Regions from separate parts of the Bermanella marisrubri genome, predicted to be linked through region 1. Evidence: riboswitches for the same ligand, from Rfam matches in the RefSeq annotation. Region 1 holds a riboswitch; the other holds the start of a gene.
The links. A riboswitch is a leader RNA that binds a small molecule or an ion and turns the genes downstream of it on or off. The one in region 1 is predicted to bind thiamine pyrophosphate.
Positions count from the first base shown of each region.

Region 2: it holds a riboswitch for thiamine pyrophosphate, as region 1 does, so the genes downstream of both, thiC (phosphomethylpyrimidine synthase ThiC) here and HF888_RS08635 (TonB-dependent receptor) in region 1, are expected to answer to the same signal.

Region 1 is NZ_CP051183.1:1,873,602-1,878,621, reverse strand. It holds gene HF888_RS08635 (TonB-dependent receptor) at 1-1,808, opposite strand, end outside; TPP riboswitch at 1,886-1,994, opposite strand; gene HF888_RS08630 (DUF3108 domain-containing protein) at 2,057-2,806, opposite strand; gene purN (phosphoribosylglycinamide formyltransferase) at 2,955-3,623, opposite strand; gene purM (phosphoribosylformylglycinamidine cyclo-ligase) at 3,625-4,680, opposite strand; gene HF888_RS08615 (DUF2066 domain-containing protein) at 4,847-5,020, shown strand, end outside.
Region 2 is NZ_CP051183.1:1,266,301-1,271,320, forward strand. It holds gene HF888_RS05805 (flavin-containing monooxygenase) at 1-60, opposite strand, end outside; gene HF888_RS05810 (hypothetical protein) at 369-1,349, shown strand; TPP riboswitch at 1,436-1,541, shown strand; gene thiC (phosphomethylpyrimidine synthase ThiC) at 1,739-3,637, shown strand; gene HF888_RS05820 (FAD-dependent oxidoreductase) at 3,637-4,680, shown strand; gene thiS (sulfur carrier protein ThiS) at 4,677-4,919, shown strand; gene HF888_RS05830 (thiazole synthase) at 4,921-5,020, shown strand, end outside.

The sequences.
Region 1 (5,020 bases):
TTGTCGTCAGCATCTGATGATTCAAAGTTATAGTCCGTTAGTTCTGTTTCTAGTATGCCTACAGCGGCGTCAATATTGATCTTGCTATTTAGTTTCCAAAAAATCTGTGCTTCTAACCCTAGGTTTCTTCCATTGGCGGCGTTGGCATAATAGTCTACGAACTCGGGTTTTCCGTCCTCTAAATATGAGTAGGATTGTTTGATTTGCTGGTCCTCTCGTTTTGTATAAAAGATACTGATAGACGTTGTTGCTTGATCTTTTAACAAAGAAGATTTAATCCCAGCCTCTACGGTGTGGTTAATTTCAGTGTCATATCTTCGCAATTCACTTGCTAGTTCGGTTTCACGGTTGACGCTGCCTGCTTTAAAGCCTCGGGAAAGAGTCGCGTAGGCTAGGCTATTTCCGGATACTAGAGTTTCATATGATATTTTCCCGCCCCAGAGTGTTTCTGAGTCATCCTCAATGATGTTGTTGCTGTCTACAAAGTCATACTCGCTTCGTTCGATGCGTAAGCCATAGGTCATTGTTGTTGTATCGTTTACATGGCTAGTAAGCTCAGAATAAATAGCACTGGAATTCGTTTCTATCTCACTCGTGTACGGAGAAGATAGGAATGTATATTTACGATTAAGCTCGTTCGTTTTGTTTCCAGCGAAGACTCCGAGAACCCAGTCTGTTGTGTTGTAAAAGAGGCGGCCTTTATCGGTAGATAGCAGCCTTATATCTAGTGAAACGCGGTCAGACTTTCGATTGTATTCATCGTACCCGCTGTACCCGTCATCGTCAGCCAAGCAGGGGCCAAGTGACGTGTCGCAAGGATCTGGAGTATATGTAGGATTGTCGGAATTGAAAATATATGTTCCATAAGCCCAGTCATCATCATAAGCATATGTTGAGTCTGTTTTACTGGCACTTATTTGGCTTTCTAGAATAAAAAATGAATTGCTTCTGTTTTGAAGTTTTACGCTGATTGCATTCGTATCTTGCGTATCTTCTCCAGGTTCATCGCTGTAGGTGACTCGGGTATTATCCAAGCTAAACGCATCATAGCCGTTATTAATATCGGCTTTGAAAAAGGTTAGGCTTAAATCATTGTCAGGATTAATTTGCCATGCGAGCTGAGCGCGTAACAAGGCTTCGTCAATATTATTGGTATCGTCGCGATCTAAAAAAGCGTTGGTAATGTAGCCGTTGCTTTCGTATTTGTTCAGGCTGATGCGGCCTTGTATGTTTTCTGAGAGACTGCCTGAAATGGCTGCTCCGATTCCTTTACTGTGATAGTTACCAACTTTTGCTTCTACATAGCCTTCTGTTTCTTCAGTCGGCTTATTGCTTTCAATGTTAATCGCTCCCGCAAGAGCATTTGCACCAAAAGCTGTTCCTTGTGGACCGCGTAAAATTTCAACTTGCTTGACATCAAATAGGGTGGCTGCACCGCCCAAGCCTGTCATGTCCACACCATCAATGAGCAAGCCCACTGATGGGTTGAAGGGATCGATAAATTGACTGCGTTCACCGATACCTCGAATTTGGAAGTAACGTGCACGTGATGAACTGCCTGCAAAGTTCATGTTGGGTGCCAGAGCAAGAACATCTTCAAGGTGGTTAGCGTTGCGGTTATCGATGTCGGCACTGCCGACAATAGTAATCGAAGAAGGGATCTCCATTACATCGGTCTGACGAAAGTCCGCTGTTACTTTAACGGCATCCAGTTCAGTTTGGTTGGCTGTTTGATTGATTGTCTCGCTGGCGATGGATTGGTTGGCTAGAGTAATGCTGGCCAATAGAGGGATTAAGCTGTGTTTCATTGGGTCTTTTCCAAAAGTCTTTTATTGAATAAGGCCCGGTAAAACAGCGTAGGGTGAAATAGATATTACCCTGCTAATAAAGCGGTTTTGTCCATTCCTACGCCGGCATTAACCGGATCAGGTTCTAGGGGTTCGCTGATTAACAGTCATCTCAGGCCTTTAGAATGGCCTCCCCCTGGATAATTCTTAGTGTACTACTCGGGTATGTAGTATAAAAGTATTACAGTGAGTTGGATATGAATGAATTGTTATTTTAGCGAGAACGCGGTATCACCCAATTGAGCGTTTTCTAACAAGATGGTGTTCTTGTCGCCATGTCGGTCTACTATCAGAAGTTTTATAATGAGGAAGTGGTGGTCTTTTGCGAACCAAATGTGAGTTTTTTCTTTCTTATTACGATGATTAGTTTGAGCGACTTTAATCGTATTTACTTGGCCAATTGAACTGTCAAAGGTTTGCTTGCCAACTACTTCAAAAGTGTATTCTCGTATGCGCTCTTTGTAGGCTACTTCATAAGATAATTGATTCATTCCCTGAGCAAGATCTATACGCATCTGCTCTTGGTAGCTGATGTTGTCGAGAATGTTGTCGGCTAAATCGTATTCTGATTTTTGATCTTTATCTAATAATACTGAGCGGTTTTCCCAGTCGAAGGTCTTGTTACGACGTTTTTTCGAAAAGAATCCAGATGTCTTGTATTGGTAATCGAGCGGCTTGATCTGTTCCTCTAGAGTGAATCGAGATCGCTCGCTGAAGTCTGCAATGGAGGAGTAGGCCTCAAAGCTAATTTGCCATTCATTATTGTCGGTTGTTTTGAGTTCACGGGTGGCGCTTACTGAAATAGGAAACCAACCTGCCTCATAGGTGGCTGTGTACTTGGCTGTGTAAGGTGTGAGTAAGTTGCTTAAGGAAGCTGTATTTTCGGTTGGCGAGGATTCTTGTGCTGAGTGGGCTATGGCGCTTGTGAGTATGAGTGTCGTTAATAATGAGAATCGCACAGCGTCCTGCCTTTTAGTTTTTATGCTGGTTTTGGAATCGAAGCCAAATTAACAGTAGCAAAACTAGGACAGGTGGAAAAGGGAAGAGTTTATTTCGAGGAAAAGAAAAGTCTTGGCGCAGGAGAGTGCGCCAAGATTGTGTTCGCAATTACGCTGTGGTGGGGAGTTGAACACCCGTTTCTGGCATGGGCTCATTGTCGAAGTATGCGTCCCCTTTAATCATGCTGATACGGCCCTCCACGAACCACTTTACAGCAATGGGGTAGATTACGTGCTCTTGCTGCTGAACGCGTGTGCGCAGTGTTTCTTCTGTATCATTTGATGTAACAGGTACCACGGCTTGAATTACGTTAGGGCCACCATCTAGGTCTTCGCTAACGAAATGCACGGTTACGCCGTGCTCGTTGTCACCATTGTCCAAAGCTCGTTGGTGGGTGTTTAGGCCTTTGTACTTGGGGAGTAAGGATGGGTGAATGTTAAGCATGCGTCCTTTGTAGCGACGGACGAAGTCGGGCGTTAGGATGCGCATAAAGCCGGCAAGAACAACGAGGTCAGGCTCGTAGTTGTCGATTTCGCGCATGAGATGAACGTCAAACTCTTCGCGGCTAGCATAATCCTTGTGATCGACCACTTGAGTGACGATGCCTATCTCTTGTGCCCTATCTAAACCAAGCACCCCTGGACGGTTGCTAATTACTGCAACCACTTCGGCATCGACTTCTTCGCTGGCGCATGCTGTGGCTATAGCAGACATGTTACTGCCAGAGCCTGAAATCAAAACCACGATACGAGCTGGTTCTGGTTTTTCTGGGGTCATGTTATGCCTCGTCCACGCCTTTAACGATAACTTGTTCGTCACCATCGTTCGCAGCTTCGATCTGGCCAACGATAGTAGCGGTTTCGCCTTCGGCATTTAGGATGTCTAGGGTTTGCTGTGCATTATCTTCAGAAACAACGACGATCATGCCTAGGCCGCAGTTAAAGGTCAGGTGCATTTCATGCCAATCGATGTTGCCTTTTTCTTGCAGCCAGTTGAATACGGCGGGGCGTTCCCACTTAGCTGGATCGAGTATGACTTTAGTGCCTTCTGGTAGTACGCGAGGAATGTTTTCGTACACACCGCCACCCGTAATGTGGCAGATTGAGTTTACTTCCACTTGTTCTAATAGTTTTAAAATTGGCTTAACGTAGATTCGAGTAGGGGCCATTAGAGCGTCACCTAATGTTTGGCCATCTAAGTCTTGGCTTAAATCGGCATTGGCAACTTCTATAACTTTGCGAACGAGTGAGTAACCGTTAGAGTGGACGCCAGAAGACTTGAGGCCGATGATTACGTCGCCCTGTTTAACTTTGCTGCCATCAATGAGCTCTTCTTTTTCGGCTACACCCACGCAGAAGCCAGCAAGATCATAGTCATTGCCGTCGTACATGCCTGGCATTTCTGCTGTTTCACCACCTACTAAAGCACAGCCTGACTGTAGGCAGCCCTCGCCAATTCCAGTTACAACATTGGTAGCCACGTCAACGTCTAGTTTGCCAGTGGCGTAATAATCTAGAAAGAATAAAGGTTCTGCGCCACACACAATTAAGTCATTCACACACATCGCAACCAGATCAATACCAATTGTATCGTGCTTGTTTAGATCCATGGCTAAACGGAGTTTAGTGCCGACGCCGTCAGTACCTGAGACTAGAATGGGTTCTTTGTATTTAGTTGGTAGGCTGCAAAGGCCAGCGAAGCCACCTAGGCCGCCCATCACTTCAGGACGACGGGTCTTTTTAACAACGCCTTTGATGTTGTTGACCAATGCATTGCCCGCATCAATGTCGACACCGGCATCTTTGTAGCTAAGAGACTTATTTTGCTCGCTCATTAGGCAGCCTTACTTCAAGTGGGGAAAATTGGGTGAGAATTCTACCACCAGCTGCACAGTTTATAAATCGAAGTGGGGTTGAGTTGGCGATTTTTTCCATAAGGTGCTGACTTTTTTTGGGTTTTTGTCAGAATAGCCGCCATTCTTTTGATTAATTTGGTTTGACATGACACGAATTCTATTGGTTTTGCTCGTATTTTGCTCAATGGTATCGCAAGCAAAAGAGGTTGATGGTCTCTATGAGGCTCGTATATTGGTGCCTGACCAGCAAGCGGATAGCCGCCAGCTTGGCGCGCAGCAAGGTTTGATCGAAGTTCTGCACAAGGCTTCTGGCTTTCCT
Region 2 (5,020 bases), 610 kb from region 1:
CATGCCAATACCTGACAATCCTGCACCACCTATGATGACGTCATAAAACGGAATGGCCATGATGAATCCTCGTTTTTTTTATTGTATTGAGCCTATTTCGACCTTAGAGCAAGCGGGAATCGTTGTCTATATGCTATTAGCTCAATGAATTGGCTCTACCTACGATCAAGTGTATACCGAAGACGCATAACGAACCGTCACGCTACTTAGTTGAGTATCAAACCGTTTGAATTATGGATTATCTGGTGGTTGTTTTTTGAACAGGTATATCACTCAGTTTATATATTTTGACAAGGTTAATGTACAAAGCGAGAGCTTGCCTTTATATTGCACCACGATGTTAACTATCTGATTAATAAGGGATAAGTATGGTAATTGGTAATAAGGCCATAGCATGTGTGCTATCAATGGGATGTTTGGTTGGATGTGGCAATGGTTCAGACTCTAGTACGGAAGATAGCAGTCACAATTCTGGGTTCGATTACATCGGTAAGACAGAGGCGGCGGTATTAACGCAAGCCGAGAGCTTAACCATAGGTGCGTCTGTTGATACCGCATTTAAGGCATTTTTGTCTGGCACAAAGGTCACCACTGACTCAGATATTTTTATAGAGCCTGCTTTGTTGACGATTGATACTGCCACAGATTCTTTAGCCTCTGCCATGGATAATTATTCAGATACGATTGAGTCTTATGTTGGCAAAGATCAGATTCCCGAAGACTCCATTGGTGGGGAATGTGGTGGCACCGTTAGCGCTAGTGGCGATTACTTAAATTTCAATTTTACCGCTAACGACTACTGCGAAACTATTAATAATACACCCATTACTGCCAATGGGTATGCACGATTGTCAACCAATACTCATACCAAGTATCAAACATTTTATTTTGAGCAATTTACACTTGAATTCAATGGTGTTGAGATAAAGCTAAATGGCCGAATGGGTGCTGGTGAGATTGATGAGAACAATAATGAGCTCAAAGCTTATGCCAATCTCAAGGTAGGGTCTTTGTCTCAAGCGATTAACTTTGTTCGCATGTGTGATTCAAGCAATTCCTGTGAAATTGATGCAGAACTTAAGGCTGCAGATGATCAAGTGTACAGAATAGCAGATTTGAGTATCGATCAATCTCAATCTTATGCATCTACTTGGACTGGGGTAGGTAAAATCTACCTAGCGGAGTTTGGCATGTTATCACTGGCCTTTGATGATCTAAGTTACTGTAATAATGGTGAAATTAGAAGCGGGAATGTTTCTGTTTTAGATGCCGACTCTAATTCTATCGAATTAACCTATTCGCAATGTGGTATAGATCCACTTGTTGAATTTACTGATGAATCAAACTGAATAGAGATTCAGACCCAACAAAGAAAAGGTTGATACCTACAAAAGCAGTGATACACTCTGCTTACGTTGTTTTGTGATAAGCAAAACATTAGCTCACGGGGTGCCCAATGTGCCATGCGCATAAGGCTGAGATTATGACCCGTAGAACCTGATCCGACTAGCATCGGCGTAGGAATGAGCTAAATGTAATAATCCAATGTTGAATGGTGAGTGTTGAGTTGTGAGTTTGTTTTAAGCAAGCCCCCAATTCCACTTTAGTCATTCAAAACTAAGCACTCAACACTCAAAACTGGACTGTTATATTTACCTATCTCTCTATCCAATTACTGAACGTAATGGATAGTCCTCGTCCTTGCTAGTGGTACTTATGCCAAAAGTAAGGAGCCACTATGCAAACCAATGATAAACAACAAAATCAAACGGCGAGCAATCAAATTGCAGCCCATGCTATTCCTGATATTGCTGACAATAAAATTACTCTGGGCCCGTTGCCTGCAAGCGAAAAAGTATATGTAACCAGCCCAAATCGCGATGATGTACGTGTGCCTATGCGTAAAGTGAGTTTGACTGATGGCACGCACGTGACGCTTTATGATACATCAGGTCCTTATACTGACAATACGGCTCAGATTGATGTGCACAAAGGTCTGTCCACAGAGACACGTTCTGCTTGGATTGACGAGCGCGCGGATACGGAATTTTATGAAGGCCGTGATATGAAGCCAATTGACAATGGAGTGACTGACGAAGCTCAGGGGCAGCGCTTTTATAACCCGCTATTACAGCGCCAACCACGTCGTGCAAAGGCGGGGAGAAACGTCAGTCAGATGCACTACGCCCGACAGGGATTGATTACACCAGAAATGGAATACGTGGCCCTTCGCGAAAATCAAATGCGCGAAGCTTTAGCTAACGAATTTACCACAGAAGAGCGTCAGGCTCGCTTAAAAGGTAATGACTTTGGTGCCGCTATACCGGATGTCATCACGCCTGAATTTGTGCGCGATGAAATCGCCAGAGGTCGGGCTATTATTCCTGCAAATATTAACCACCCTGAATTGGAGCCAATGATTATTGGCAGAAATTTCTTGGTAAAAATTAACGCTAATATCGGTAACAGCGCCCTGACATCTTCTATTGAAGAAGAAGTAGAAAAGATGGTTTGGTCAACACGCTGGGGTGGCGATACCATCATGGACTTATCAACGGGCAAGTACATTCACAGTACACGTGATTATATTGTGCGAAATAGCCCTGCTCCAGTGGGTACGGTTCCTATTTATCAAGCGTTGGAAAAAGTAAATGGTGTGGCGGAAGACCTTACTTGGGAAGTATTCCGCGATACTTTGATTGAGCAAGCAGAGCAAGGTGTTGACTACTTTACTATTCATGCCGGTATTCGCTTGGCTCATATCCCACTCACTGCGGATCGAGTCACGGGTATTGTTAGTCGTGGTGGATCAATTATGGCGAAGTGGTGTATTTATCATCATAAAGAAAGCTTTCTATACGAGCATTTCGAAGATATTTGCGAGATTATGAAAGCCTATGATGTAAGTTTTTCTTTAGGTGATGGTTTGCGACCTGGTTCATTGGCCGATGCCAATGATGCTGCACAATTTGCAGAACTAGAAACCCTGGGTGAGTTAACTCAAATTGCATGGAAGCATGATGTTCAAGTCATGATTGAAGGTCCTGGACATGTGCCTATGCACATGATCAAAGCGAATATGGATAAACAACTTGAGTGTTGTGATGAGGCTCCGTTCTATACGTTAGGACCGTTGACCACCGACATTGCTCCTGGTTATGACCACATTACTTCGGGTATTGGTGCTGCAATGATTGGTTGGTATGGCTGTGCCATGCTTTGCTATGTCACGCCAAAAGAACATTTAGGTTTGCCAAATCGTGACGATGTAAAAACTGGCATCATTACTTACAAGCTGGCGGCCCATGCAGCGGATGTTGCGAAAGGTCATCCAGGAGCACGCTATCGTGATGATTTGCTGTCTAAAGCGCGTTTTGAGTTCCGCTGGCAGGATCAATTTAATTTAAGTTTAGATCCAGAAACTGCACAGTCTTTCCATGATGAAACCTTGCCAAAAGACAGCGCAAAAGTAGCGCATTTTTGCTCCATGTGTGGTCCCAAATTCTGCTCTATGAAAATCTCACAAGAAGTCAGAGATTACAGTAAGGATGAAATCGAGCAGGGCATGCAACAAAAGAGCGAAGAGTTTAAAGCTCAAGGTGCTCAAGTCTATGTTCCTGTGGAGGAGGATGCATAGTGAATCAAATTGCCATCGTTGGTGCTGGAATAGCTGGAAGTTTATTGGCATTTCAGCTGATTCGACAAGGTAAACGGGTCACTATATATCAACCTGAGATCACACAAAAAATCTGCAGCCAAGTGGCTGCAGGCATGCTTGCGCCTACCTCAGAATTGGAACAAGGCAGTGAACAGGTTTTTCAATTGGGCTTACGTAGTATTCAATTGTGGCCTGAAATTATTGAGACCTTGAAAACAGAAACAGGCCAGCCTCTTTATTGTGATTTAGCGGGTACTTTGGTCATTAGTCATAGCCAAGATCAAGCCAGTTTGAAGCAGTTTTATAATAGTCTTTCTCACAAGCTTGGAAAAGATACTCAAAGCTTTTGTCAATCAATGCTGATTACTGAAAAAGAATCGGAAATTAACGGTTTTCAACATGGTTATTGGTTACCACACGAAGCGCATATTAATGCGTCTCTAACGTTGAAAGCATTGCATGAATATATACAACAAAATGGTGAGTGGATAGCAACGGAAGCAAACTGCATTGAACCAAACAAAGTTGATGATCGAAAATACGACTGGGTATTTGATTGTCGTGGTTTACAGGCCAAGAAAGACATTGCCAAAATGCACGGTGTACGAGGGGAGCGTATTTTACTGCATGCACCAGATGTACATATTCGACACATGATAAGGCTTATGCATCCTCGCTATCGGCTGTACATTGTGCCCAGACCTGACAATCATTTTATTGTGGGCGCAACAGAGATAGATTCAGATGACGAAAGCCCAATAAGTGTTCGTTCAACTCTGGAGCTACTGACCGCGGCTTATAGCGTTCACAAAGGTTTTGCCGAAGCACGCATAGTAGATCTTTCCACGCAGGTAAGACCAGCGACTTGGGATAGAGAGCCCTATATTCAATCTAAAACTGGTTTAACACGAATTAATGGCTTGTACCGTCATGGGTATTTACTTGCTCCGGCGCTACTAGAACAAGCGACGAGAGTACTATCATCGGAGCACTTTGTGATTGAGACAGGGGCGATTTCATGACTGCATCGAGCGATCAAAAGATAAAGATCAAAATACGAGTAAATGGTGAAGAGTTTGCCACAGAACAGCCAGCCCTTCTCATAGGCATTTTACAAGAACATGTGCAGAAACTTGATATTGATTTAGAGCATTGTGTCATTGCTGTTAATCAGTGTTTAGTTCATCGCCATCAATATGATGAGTTTGAACTTAAAGATAACGATGAAGTGGATATTTTAACAGCTGTGGTGGGAGGCTAGTATGCTCAATATTGATGGTATTGATTTACGCAGCCGTTTTTTTATTGGTACCGCGCTTTATGATTCTCCTGAATTAATGGAGCGCTCTATTGAAGCTTCTG